2 regions of the Enterobacter sp. Li2LvB3 genome follow, and region 2 is predicted to be linked to the other one. Evidence: predicted binding sites of a transcription regulator. Region 2 holds the regulator's gene; the other holds the start of a gene.
The links. The regulator PurR, encoded in region 2, represses purine synthesis genes. The targets are predictions, from matches to a motif close to CANGCAAACGTTTGCNTG.

Region 1 (6,628 bases), on a different contig from region 2:
TGAGCAGGGCATAGAGGGCAATATGTGCCCCTTTTGCGCTAAGACGCGTGAATTTACCGTGGCTTTGCGGAGCCGGCGGCGGTGGAGAAATATGTCGCCACACCACGCGGAAAACGAGCCCCATCATCAGCAGAATGCCAATGCTTTTATGCAACTCAGGTGCCTGATGATACCAGCCATCATAATAGCTGAGCGTCACCATCCAGAGTCCAAGACCGAACATGGCATAAATAGCCAGAGCAAATACCCAGTGTAAGCACATGGATATAATGCCGTAGCGCGAAGACGAATTTCGCAGTTGCATAAATATTACCATTCGTAATAAACAGAACGGTAAAAATGGACTGAGTAAAAAGATATTGCAACTTAAAAAACCGAATGACGATATTTATTTAATTTATTTCAGTGATTTTGAAAATGATGAGGTGGTGTAATTCAGTAAGTTCGTGCAATTAAATTAATATAAAGTTATGTCAGTTATTGTCAGTGTTTGTTTTTAGTAAAATACAATATAAATAAAATCGATGATTGCCAGCAGCGACCACAATAAAATATAAAGCATTAAATGCTCGCGAATATTATTGATAAGGTAGCTAACGATTTTGCGCATAATACCCCGAGAGATGTAGTGATAAAAAACAGGCTCCGCATCTTCGGAGCCTGAGGGCGTATTATCCGTTAAAACGGGAGAGGGAGAAGGGCTTCAGATCAAACTGTGGCGCGATCCCCTGCGCAAATTGTGCAGCGATTTCGCCCAGCACAGAGGCAAATTTAAACCCGTGGCCGCTAAGCCCGGTGATGAGCAGCGTGTTGTCATGGCCAGGCAGGGTGTCGATGATGAAATCTTCATCCGGCGTGTTGTCATAGGTGCAGGCTGCACCGTAGAGCAGGCCGCCAATACCTGGCAGGATATTTCGCAGGAACGTAAAGGCTTCAGAACCGTCGGTCGGGTAAGCGCCAAAAGGTTTACGCTCTTCTGGTGAAGAGATAACTTGCCCGCCGTTGTGTTTACCAATCTTGAGCGCGTCTTTTTCTGACGGGAAGCCGTAGAACTGATCGCCATTGGGCAATTCGCCAGTGAAGGCCGGGAACTTATTCTGGCTGCTGTAACGACCATCCGCCTGAAACCAGGAGAAGACTTTACGCACTGGCTGTACGGGCAGGTCAGGCAGCAGTTTTGTTACCCAGGTGCCAGCGCTGATAAGCAAACGAGAGGCAGAGTAGTCGCCTTCCTGGGTGCTGACGGTGACGCCATCTTCGTGATGGGTAATGGCAGTTACCGGGCAGTTGAATAGTTGAGCGCATCCTGCTTTTTCAGCAAGAGAAATCCAGGTTTTGATAGCCGTCTCGCAATGCAACACGCCGGAATTGGCTTCAAACAGCCCAAAGTAATCATCAGGAACACGGATCTCCGGCCAGCGTTTCATGATGGCTTCGGCGTCAAGACGCTCAACATCAAGATTAAACTCACGCGCGCTGTGTTCGACGGTGGCCAGAAAAGCGGAATGGGCAGGTCCGAGGTTAATAATGCCTGTTCGGTCAAAGACGCGCTCTTCGGTGAGCGTGGCCAGTTCATCCCAAAGCGTCTGGGCACGCAGCACCAGGGGCACATAGCGTTCACCTTCGCCATAGGCATGACGAATCAGACGGGTATCACCGTGATGGCTGCCTTCAGAATGCGGAGGAAGATGGGCGTCTATCATCAGAACGTTAAGACCGGCCCGCGTTGCATAATAACCTGCTGCAGAACCCACGGAGCCGCTGCCTATAATGATTAAGTCGTATTTCATAGGTATCTCATAAACCAACACTTTGTAGCAGAGTAATTAACATCGGAGGGTTATACAAGGGAGAAATAAATAAGGCACCCCGAGGGTGCCTGTTGAGTGAAATGTGGGCATAAGGTTAATGCCGTTTATACTCATTTTCCTGGTAGTCGCCAGATTCTATTTTTGCAATACCTGCTTCCAAAATAGAAATAAACTGACGTGCGACGGCAGTGGTAAGCCACAGCGTCTGCCCAATTTCCGCTTCTTCACGGTTTGGCTGATTCGGGGTCTGGTAGTGCAAACGCAGCATCAAAGCATCGTAGCTATCTACGGTACTGATATCCCAACCAACGAGAGGATGGGTCTGGATGACTTCACTATTCTTTTCCATGATAACCCCCTTAATACGTGCTAGAAGACAACGACTTTGAGGTTCAATGCATGTTTTTCTGAAGCAACTTCAGTATATCAATAAATAAGGGTTATGACGGGAAAAATAAATAGCTGGCAACACATTTTTCTGTGTTTTAGGATTGTTCGAACAATAAAACACCATCTTGTTCACGTTTTTTAAAGAAGACACCCAATTATTTTGAACTATCCCGAATGCCGGATAGCAGATAAAAAAAAGCCGGGGCGACCCGGCAAAAAAACACAATGAGGGAGCAAGATTTAATCGGTGATGAACCAGTCGTCGGCACTTTCCCACGTTTCTTGCAGGATTTCGCTGATGCGATCTTTATCTTCTTTCGCAGCGCCAATAACGGACAGATTGTTCGCGGCAGCATAACGTACCGTTACGGCGCCATCGTTTTCCGGGAAACTGTTGTGAATACGGCGGGATAATTCACCGGCAAGCGCATCAAGCGCGCCAGCAGGCAGAACGGTTGTTTTGGCGATGGTAACTTCAATACGCATAAATGCCCCCTGTGTAATATACTGTTTATTTATACAGGTATATTATGGGTTTGACAACAAGGGGCATTGATATTTTTAGCGTTTAACTGTCCATTGCACGGTTTCACCCGCCAGGAATGGGATCAGCGTGTCGTCAGTCAGTGGAATGGCGTCTTCTACCTGGTACGCGGTGCGCTCCAGTTCGATAAAGGTTTCATTGACCGGCAGGCCATAGAAACGCTGGCCGTTCAGGGAGCAGAAGGCCTCAAAATGCGCCAGCGCGTTCATCTCTTCAAACACGGTTGCGTAGCTGGCAAGTGCCGTTGGCGCGTTAAAGCAGCCCGCACAGCCGCAGCTCGCTTCTTTACGATGACGCGCGTGTGGCGCGGAATCGGTGCCCAGGAATGCGCGGTCGAAGCCACTTGCCACCAGCTCGCGCAGTGCCTGCTGGTGAATATTACGCTTGAGGATCGGCAGGCAGTAGAGATGCGGACGAACACCGCCTACCAGCATGTGGTTACGGTTAAACATCAGATGCTGTGGGGTGATGGTAGCAGCGATAAGCTCGTTGCCGTCGCGAACATATTCGGCGGCATCTTTGGTGGTGATGTGCTCAAACACCACTTTCAGTGCAGGCAGACGCTGACGCAGCGGCTCCATCACCGTCTCAATAAAACGGGCCTCACGGTCGAAGATATCAATATCAGCATGGGTAACTTCGCCGTGGATCAGCAGCGGCATCCCCAGTTTCTGCATTCTTTCCAGCACCGGCATAATGGCGTCGATACTGGTTACACCGTGGCTGGAGTTGGTGGTCGCATTGGCCGGGTAGAGCTTAGCGGCGGTGAACACCCCTTCGTTAAACCCACGCTCCACCTCGTTCGGGTCGAGTGAGTCCGTCAGATAGCAGGTCATCAGCGGGGTGAAATCATGGCCCGCAGGGACGGCATCAAGAATACGCTGGCGATATGCGATAGCAGCATCGACGGTGGTGACTGGCGGAACCAGGTTAGGCATAACAATCGCGCGGCCATAAATTTCGCTGGTATAAGGCACGACGGTTTTCAGCATATCGCCATCACGCAGATGGATATGCCAGTCGTCAGGGCGGCGGATTTTAAGAACCTGGGGTTGTGCAGTCATGGATGAGCTCCGGCTTGTCAGGAATCAGTCATTGGGATGGCCGTTTTTGCCGGACACAAATCATAAGCGGAAACGTTTTCGTTTGCACACATTTCCGTAAAAAAAAGGGCGCCTGAGCGCCCCTGGGGTTAATCGGTGAATGGAATGATGATTTCTCCCGGTTTCACCTCTATCCCTTTTGCATATTTTTTGGCAAGCGATTCGCCTTTGCTCTTATCTTCACTCAGAACATAGGCTGGCTGCTGGTTGAAATAGCTACTCAGCGACTGGTTGAGGTAGGGGATCAGGGTCTGGATCACCGGTTTCATCTTATCGGGTGAAACCACTGCATCCACCACTTCCATCTCTTGCAGATAGATGGCCCCTTTCTCTTTATTGAAGACCGGCAGTGCTTTGAGCTTGAGTTTGATATTCGCTTTCTGGCTACCGAAGAGTGAATTCATGTCCAGGTCTGCATCACCGGTAAGGGTGACTTTGTTCGGCTCTTCACGCCCAATCTGGCTGGTGAGCTTGCTCAGCACGATATGCGCGTCGGCAAGGCCCGGCACGCCAATGTCTTTTGAAAAGTTGTTATGCTTTTCCAGCGCCTGATTAATCTCCTGCTCACTGACGGTATATTGCGTAAGCTGGTTACAACCCACCAGCAGGCCACTAACGACGAATGCTGCGGCAAAGACGATCTTCTTCATGGCGTTCCTCAAAAAAATATCGGCGCTTCTGTCCTGATGCGTCAGTATGTCAGTGAGATCTGGCAGAAACCAGCAGAAAAAACTGATAAAGAAGGGCGGGAGAGCGCTCCCGCCGAACAGAGAGGTTATGCGCCAGGCTCGAGCATCCCGCGCGCACTGCGTTTCTGGCTGAACTGCCACCACAATGCAAGAAGTGTAATAAAGCCCACCACGCCCAGCATCATCCACGGAAGCTCTGGTTGATTCAGCGCTTTGCCCGCATCAAACAGCCAGCCACCGCCGGCATAGCCCAGCGCACCGCCAAAGGCCAGCCCAAGACGGCTGAACCCCATATAGCTGCCACGGGCGCGGGCGTCTGCCAGAGAGGCACTCAGCGTTTCACGCGCCGGTTCGGCGATAATCGAACCGATGTAGAACGTGCATATCAGCATAAAGAGCTGCTGCAAGGTATTCACTAGCCCAATCGGCATCATGCTCAGGGTCATCAGCAGCAGCCCGGCCATCAGCCGATGCTCAAGACGAAACCGGCGTTCGCTCCAGCGAGCAATCGGATAAAGCAGCGTCAATGAGAGGCTGGCTTCAATGGCATACATCCATTTGACGGCCGCGGGTGAGCCGGCAATATCGTTGACCATGATGGGCAGCATCAGCATGACCTGAACCGCGAGCATGTAATAGCCCGTCAGGGTCAGTACATAAGTGACGAAGCGTTTGTCACGTAGCACGCGGCCCAGACCTTCACGCACTGGGGCTTTTACCGTCGATAATTTCCATGCAGGCAGCAGCCATGCGTTAAAGGCTGCACACAGAATAAAGAGCACTGCGCCGGTGGCACACACCAGACGAAAATCATATTGCAGCAACCAGCTTCCCAGCAGTGCGCCTACCACCGCACCGGCGCTATCCTGCATCATCAGCACAGAGAAGAAGCGGCCTCGCTGGCGCGGGCGGATCAGCTTGACCACCAGTGCCGTTCGTGGGGGATCGAAGAGGGTGCCGCCGATACCGGAAAGGAAGCAGGAGAACCACAGCAGCCAGGGTTCATGCGCAATTCCCATGGTGGCGAAACCTGCCGCGCGTAACAACATCCCGGTGACAATCATTGGTTTGGCACCAAAACGGTCAGCGATAGCCCCACCAAATACGCCCAGCCCCTGCTGGACAAACTGGCGTAAACCCAGCGCGATGCCGACCATTAATGCCGCCCAGCCCATTTGATCGACAAAGCGAATCGAAATAAGCGGAAAAACGACAAAAAAGCCGAGCACGACCAGCATGTTATCGACTAACAGGAAATATTTACCCAGGTTCCTGGCCTGTGATACGCGGGACATTTCCCCTCCAGGGAAAAGAAGATGGTGAGCACGCTAATATTCTGCGGGGTCGTCAGGCTTTTTCCCACCCCGCCAGCGACAATATTTTTTTATCAAAAGGGTGCTTTGATAGAGACTTCTCATCGAAAAATGTGAAAAGAGGTCAAAATGGTATGTCACTGTTTTCACAGACGGCAAAGGCGCAGGTATAGTAAAGCTAATGGGTAGAGCAGAAGCGACGGGAAGGAGTGGTATCGATGTTTGGCTATCGCAGTAATGTGCCAAAAGTGCGCCTGACAACGGACAGGCTTGTCGTCCGTCTGGTGCATGAGCGTGATGCCTGGCGTCTGGCGGATTATTACGCCGAGAATCGCCAGTTTTTAAAACCCTGGGAACCCGTTCGGGATGAGAGCCATTGTTACCCGTCAGGCTGGCAGGCGCGGCTCAGTATGATTACGGAGTTTCACAAGCAAGGTAGTGCGTTCTATTTTGCGCTGCTGGACCCGGAAGAAAAAGAGATCGTTGGTATCGCTAACTTTTCCAATGTAGTGCGTGGGTCATTTCACGCCTGTTATCTTGGGTATTCCATCGGACAGAAGTGGCAAGGTCAGGGGTTGATGTTTGAAGCGCTGACCACGGCAATTCGCTACATGCAACGCACTCAACACATTCATCGCATCATGGCGAACTATATGCCGCATAACCAACGCAGCGGAAATTTGCTGGCGCGTTTAGGGTTTGAGAAAGAAGGTTACGCCAAAGATTATCTGCTTATCGATGGTGAATGGCGTGACCATGTGCTGACGGCGTTAACCAC
Region 2 (6,628 bases):
CACACGCAGGCATGATTGATGACCTGCATTTACCAGGGGACTGGCCAGTGGCGCGGATAAATAAAATCTCGATCACGCTCTGTGCTTTATTGTTTACAACACTCTCTTTCACGCCAGTGGCTAACGCCTCCCAGCAGGCGCGGCATTCTGCTGTACAAAAAACGCACCTGGCTAAAGTCACAGAACGTAAGAAAAAAACCACCAGTAAGAACGAAAAGAAAAAAACCACCACACAGACTAAACGTACTGCCTCCAGCAAAGCTAAAACCACTCACACCACTTCGCGCAAAGCCCAGCAAACTGCCGCTAATCTCGTTACCGAAAAATGCACTGCCCGCAAAGGTCACAAAGCGAAGTGCGTCAAAGTCACGAAAGTAGCGGAAGTCCATAAGGTACGCGTCCAGAAAGCGCAAAAAACCGCGATGAACAAGCTGATGGGACAAATTGGCAAGCCTTATCGCTGGGGCGGAACCTCACCCCGTACCGGTTTCGATTGCAGCGGTCTGGTGTACTACGCCTACAAAGATCTGGTGAAATTCCGTATTCCGCGTACTGCGAACGAAATGTATCACCTGCGCGATGCTTCACCGGTCGATCGTGGTGAACTGGAAAGTGGCGATCTGGTCTTCTTCCGCACTCAGGGTCGCGGCATGGCCGACCACGTGGGTGTTTACGTTGGCAACGGGAAATTCATCCAGTCGCCACGTAGCGGCCAGGACATCCAAATCACCTCTCTGAGCGAAGATTACTGGGTACGCCACTACGTTGGTGCACGCCGTGTGATGACCCCGAAAACCATCCGTTAATCCTTGCCCTGCCGCGTCTGCGGCGGGGTAAGTTCCTCTTTTGCATACCCTTTCAATTTGCTACTCTATCCCTGTTGTCTTTATGGTTATTGGCAACGTAAAAATAATAAGGAGAGAAGCAATGTCGTTCGAATTACCTGCACTACCGTATGCAAAAGACGCCCTGGCTCCACACATTTCCGTGGAAACCCTGGAATATCACTACGGCAAACATCACCAGACGTATGTCACCAACCTGAACAACCTGATCAAAGGCACTGACTTTGAAGGCAAAACGCTGGAAGAGATCGTGCGTAGCTCAGAAGGTGGCGTGTTTAACAACGCCGCTCAGGTCTGGAACCACACGTTTTACTGGCACTGCCTGGCACCTAATGCAGGCGGAGAACCCACCGGTGAACTGGCCGCAGCCATCAATGCCGCGTTCGGCAGCTTTGCTGATTTCAAAGCGAAATTCACTGACGCAGCAATTAAAAACTTTGGATCTGGCTGGACCTGGCTTGTGAAAGAAGCCGATGGCAAACTGGCTATCGTATCAACATCCAACGCGGGTACACCGCTGACCACCAGCGCAACCCCGCTGATGACCGTCGATGTGTGGGAACATGCTTACTACATCGATTACCGTAACGCACGCCCGAACTACCTGGAGCATTTCTGGGCGCTGGTTAACTGGGAATTTGTTGCGAAGAACCTCGCAGCGTAAGAGACACGCAGAAGGGTTCGCCCTTCTGCGTTATGATTATTCAGCCGCGCAGGCCGTTTCTGGCTGTTTACGACCCGACATCAGTACCAGCAGTAACCCCAGAGCCGCAATAATCGCCCCCATTACCGGCACAAAGCTGTACCCCAGGCCACCCGAAATCACTGCACCACCGGCCGCAGCGCCCAGTGCATTACCCAGGTTAAACGCACCAATATTCACGGATGAAGAGAGTCCTGGCGCTTCATGCGCCACACGCATTACCCGCATCTGCAACGGCGGAACCACGGCAAAGGTCGCCGCACCCCATACCACCATCGCAATGGCTGCGCCAAATTCGTTACGCGCCAGCCACGGAATGGCCACCATGATGACAATTAGCAGCGTTAAGAAGCCTTTCAGCGTGCCACTCACGGAACGGTCTGCCAGCTTACCGCCCAGGTAGTTACCGATAGAGAACCCTACGCCAATCAGCACCAGCATCGCGGTAATAAAGACCGGCGTGACATGAGTAATGTCGTGCAGCACGGGCGAAATATAGGTATAGAGCGTGAACATCGCCCCAGCCCCCAGCACGGTGGTCAGCAGCGCAGACAATACCTGAGGACGAACCAGCACGGACAGCTCTTTGCGTACATCAGGGCGTTCGCCTGCGCTGCCTTTTGGCAACGAGAAGAACAGTGCGACCATAGCAATCACGCCCAGTGCAGCGGTTGCCAGGAACGACATACGCCAGCCGATCGCTTCACCCAGCCACGTGGCCGCAGGTACACCGCCGATGTTGGCAATGGTCAGACCCATAAACATGGTTGCCACGGCGCTGGCCTGCTTATGTTTAGGTACAACGCTTGCTGCAACCACCGAGCCCAGTCCGAAGAAGGCACCGTGGTTAAGGCTGGTCAGGATACGTGACAACATCAGCGTCGTGTAATCCGGTGAAAGCGCGGAAAGCACATTCCCCAGGGTAAAAATAGCCATCAGGAAAATCAGCGCATTACGGCGCGCACGGTGTGAAAGCAGCAACGTCATTAACGGTGCCCCTACCATCACGCCAATCGCGTAGGCGCTAATCAGCATACCGGCCGCCGGGATAGAGACGTCTACACCCCGGGCGATAACAGGCAATAACCCCATCGGGGAAAATTCGGTGGTGCCAATCCCAAAAGCGCCAATCGCCAGGGCCAGCAGAGGATAATTGATTTTCATGAGTCAACTCCGGATGCCGTGTCGTACCGCGACACAGAACAAAGAAGCAAAAAGCATGACACCAATCACAAAAAATGAGAAGTTAACAATTTGGCAAAAGATTATTGCCGGAGAAGTAACAATCAGCGAGGAATGTGGAGGGAGAGAACTCTCCCCCCGCGTAAATCAGTGCAATACAGCCGTCAGACCAGCTGCAACAATCAGTGCCAGCACGATAACGGTGGTCGTCAGCGAAAACTTAAGATCGGTACTCATCAATTTTTCTCCTTTTAATCACCTTACGAAAAGTGAGCTTGCTCATTTTTACACAGTTTACGTCAAAAATCTTCCTGGATTTAAACTGATATCCACTTTTGCTCTTCCCCTTTTCATCAAGATAGGACAAAATTCCACGCTAAATTTATTAGCGTACCGGCCATTGACCCCCTCCTGACGTCCTGTGTCGTTTTCCCGGCGTGTCGCAATTCCAGATTGCGTGATAAGGGTGAGAGAAGGCAAACGTTTACCTTCAAGTTTTTCAGGAGCTTAGGATATGGTCTGGAGTGACATTTAATGGCAACAATTAAAGACGTGGCAAAACGCGCAAACGTTTCCACTACAACCGTATCACATGTAATTAACAAAACCCGTTTTGTAGCGGAAGAGACGCGTAATGCCGTCTGGGCGGCGATCAAAGAACTGCACTATTCGCCAAGCGCGGTCGCACGTAGCCTTAAAGTTAATCACACCAAATCCATTGGTTTGCTGGCCACCAGCAGCGAAGCTGCATATTTCGCAGAGATAATCGAGGCGGTCGAGAAAAACTGCTTCCAGAAAGGCTATACCCTGATCCTGGGTAACGCGTGGAACAACCATGAGAAACAGCGCGCTTATCTGTCAATGATGGCGCAAAAACGCGTGGATGGCCTGCTGGTCATGTGTTCCGAATACCCGGATTCTGTGCTCTCCATGCTGGAAGAGTACCGTCACATCCCAATGGTGGTGATGGACTGGGGTGAAGCGCACGCCGATTTTACTGACTCAGTAATCGATAACGCCTTTGAAGGCGGTTACATGGCCGGTCGTTATCTGGTAGAACGGGGTCACCGCGAGATTGGCGTGATTCCAGGTCCACTGGAGCGTAACACCGGTGCAGGCCGTCTGGCCGGATTTATGAAAGCCATGGAAGAAGCACTGATCACCGTTCCAGAAAACTGGATTGTTCAGGGTGACTTTGAGCCTGAATCCGGTTACCGCGCAATGCAGCAAATAGTCTCCCAACCGCATCGTCCGACTGCTGTCTTCTGCGGTGGCGATATTATGGCGATGGGTGCGCTTTGTGCTGCCGATGAGCTGGGTTTGCGCGTACCGCAGGATATTTCTGTGATCGGGTATGACAACGTGCGCAACGCGCGTTTCTTCACCCCGGCGCTGACCACTATTCATCAGCCGAAAGATTCTCTGGGTGAAACAGCCTTCAACATGCTGATGGACAGGATCGTTAACAAACGTGAAGAGTCGCAGTCAATTGAAGTCCACCCGCGTCTTATCGAACGTCGCTCCGTGGCGGACGGTCCTTTCCGCGACTACCGCCGTTAATCGTGTACGGAGCCAGTTAATCTGGCTCCCGTAACCACTCCCTGTTCAGCGTTTCACTGTCCCCCAGGTAATCCAGCAGCCAGGCCATCGCGGGCGATACGTCACTTTGCTGCCAGGTCAGACAACAGGCCGCGTCCGGGAATGGGTTTTCAAGCTCAAGGGCAACCCACTCCCCGGCATCGATTCGTGGTCTGGCAAAATGGACCGGCACCATTGCCACACACAACCCGGCAGAAAGGCAGGTCGCGGAGGATTCCCAGTCGGGCGCAATCACCCGTCGCTGGTTATCCAGAAGCCAGGTCACACGCTTGGGTAACGAGCGTGACGTATCTTCCAGTACCAGCGATGGCCAGTTACGCAGGGTATCATCGCTTAACGGCCCTGCCATTGCCGCCAGCGGGTGATCGCTTGCCACCACGCATTTCCAGCTTAACATTCCCATATCGCGAAATGCGTAACGTCCCCCAACGGGTATGGCCTGTGTTGCGCCGATCGCCATCTCTGCCCTGCCATCTGCCAGCGCATCCCAGACACCGTTAAAGACTTCCTGCGATACCCGCAGCTCGACATCGGAGAAGTGGCGATAAAAATCGACAATCATCTGCCGGGTACGTTCAGGTTTTACGATGTTATCCACCGCAATAGAAAGATGACCTCGCCAGCCATTAGCAATCTGCTGACACTGTTCACGAGTGATCTGCATTTTTTTGATAACAGAACGCCCTTCTTTCAAAAACCACGCCCCGGCAGGCGTTAACTCCACGTCGCGATGGCGGCGTTCAAACAGCGGAACGGCCAGCCACTCCTCAAGCTGACGCACCGTGTAGCTAATGGCCGAGGGGACGCGGTGTAGTTCCTGCGCGGCTCCGCTGAAGCTGCCGTTACGGGCGACAGCATCCACAACTTCAAGAGAATAATCTGACCACATTTTCTGCCTGCAAAAAATTTGAATGCACCCGCCAAATATTAGCGTTTCACAAGCCGCTTTGCACTCCCTACACTCTGCGCCAACGTACCCTGCCTCCTTAAGGAGAATAAAACAATGCAACCCAGGAAAGGTTTTTTAGTCTGGCTCGGCGGCTTAAGCGTGCTGGGCTTTTTAGCTACCGATATGTACTTACCCGCATTCGCTGCAATGCAGGAAGATTTGCAAACGCCTGCCGCGGCCATTAGCGCCAGCCTGAGTTTGTTCCTCGCCGGTTTTGCCTTTGCACAGCTGCTGTGGGGGCCGCTCTCCGACCGTTTTGGTCGTAAACCAGTGCTGTTACTGGGTCTGGCAATTTTTGCCGTAGGCTGTCTTGGGATGTTGTGGGTACGCGATGCAACCTGGTTACTGGTGCTGCGTTTTGTTCAGGCCGTCGGCGTTTGTGCCGCAGCGGTCACCTGGCAGGCGCTGGTGACGGATTACTATCCGGCTTCACGGACCAATCGAATTTTTGCCACTATTATGCCGCTGGTTGGCCTCTCTCCCGCGCTTGCACCACTGCTGGGCAGTTGGATCCTGGCGCATTTCGACTGGCAGGCGATTTTCGCCACCCTGTTTGCCATCACTCTGGTGCTGATGCTGCCCGCATTCGCCCTGAAACCTGCGCATAAAAAAGAGACACATCCGGAAGCGAAGCCAATTACCTTTACCTCTTTGCTGCGCACCAAAGCGTACCGCGGCAACGTGCTTATCTACGCCGCCTGTTCAGCCAGCTTCTTTGCATGGCTGACCGGCTCACCCTTTATTCTGCACGATATGGGGTACAGCCCGGCGGCCATCGGCCTGAGCTATGTTCCACAGACTATCGCCTTCCTGGTGGGCGGTTACGGTTGCCGTGCGGCGCTGCAAAAATGGCAGGGGCAGCAGATGTTACCCTGGCTGCTGGCGCTGTACGCTTTAAGCGTTATTGGTACCTGGGCCGTCGGCTTTATTCCGGGTGCTGGTCTGGCGGAAATCCTGATTCCATTCTGTGTGATGGCAATTGCTAACGGTGCCATTTACCCGATTGTGGTGGCGCAGGCTTTACGGCCGTTCCCACAGGCAACGGGCCGTGCGGCAGCCTTGCAGAACACACTGCAACTGGGGCTGTGCTTCCTGGCAAGCCTGGTGGTATCGGCACTGATTGCAACACCACTGCTCACCACCACCAGCGTGATGCTGGTTACCGTTGCACTTGCTGGCATCGGCTATCAGATGCAGTCATCGGCACACCGTGAGGATAATACGGCAGCCCAGGCTGAAACATCGCACGCATAATCGCACCAGCAATTATGTTACATTTCAGTGATTAGGTTGCTAAGAATTTTCTATTGAATCACCAAATTTTGAGGCCTATACTAAATTTGGTTCGAT

Region 1: pyrC (dihydroorotase) is a predicted target of PurR. The motif match lies at 3,875-3,892, and genes of this name have one in related genera.

What each region holds. Positions count from the first base shown of each region.
Region 1 covers NZ_JBSICG010000014.1:20,146-26,773, forward strand. Annotated here, with positions in the region: gene ACS603_RS12945 (cytochrome b) at 1-304, opposite strand, end outside; gene ACS603_RS12950 (DUF2770 family protein) at 497-610, opposite strand; gene solA (N-methyl-L-tryptophan oxidase) at 672-1,790, opposite strand; gene bssS (biofilm formation regulator BssS) at 1,906-2,160, opposite strand; gene dinI (DNA damage-inducible protein I) at 2,442-2,687, opposite strand; gene pyrC (dihydroorotase) at 2,763-3,809, opposite strand; gene ACS603_RS12975 (lipoprotein) at 3,938-4,498, opposite strand; gene mdtH (multidrug efflux MFS transporter MdtH) at 4,624-5,832, opposite strand; gene rimJ (ribosomal protein S5-alanine N-acetyltransferase) at 6,069-6,628, shown strand, end outside.
Region 2 covers NZ_JBSICG010000003.1:106,387-113,014, reverse strand. Annotated here, with positions in the region: gene ACS603_RS03525 (C40 family peptidase) at 48-806, shown strand; gene sodB (superoxide dismutase [Fe]) at 928-1,509, shown strand; gene ACS603_RS03515 (MFS transporter) at 1,546-2,712, opposite strand; gene cydH (cytochrome bd-I oxidase subunit CydH) at 2,878-2,967, opposite strand; gene purR (HTH-type transcriptional repressor PurR) at 3,265-4,290, shown strand; gene punR (DNA-binding transcriptional activator PunR) at 4,307-5,218, opposite strand; gene punC (purine nucleoside transporter PunC) at 5,333-6,532, shown strand.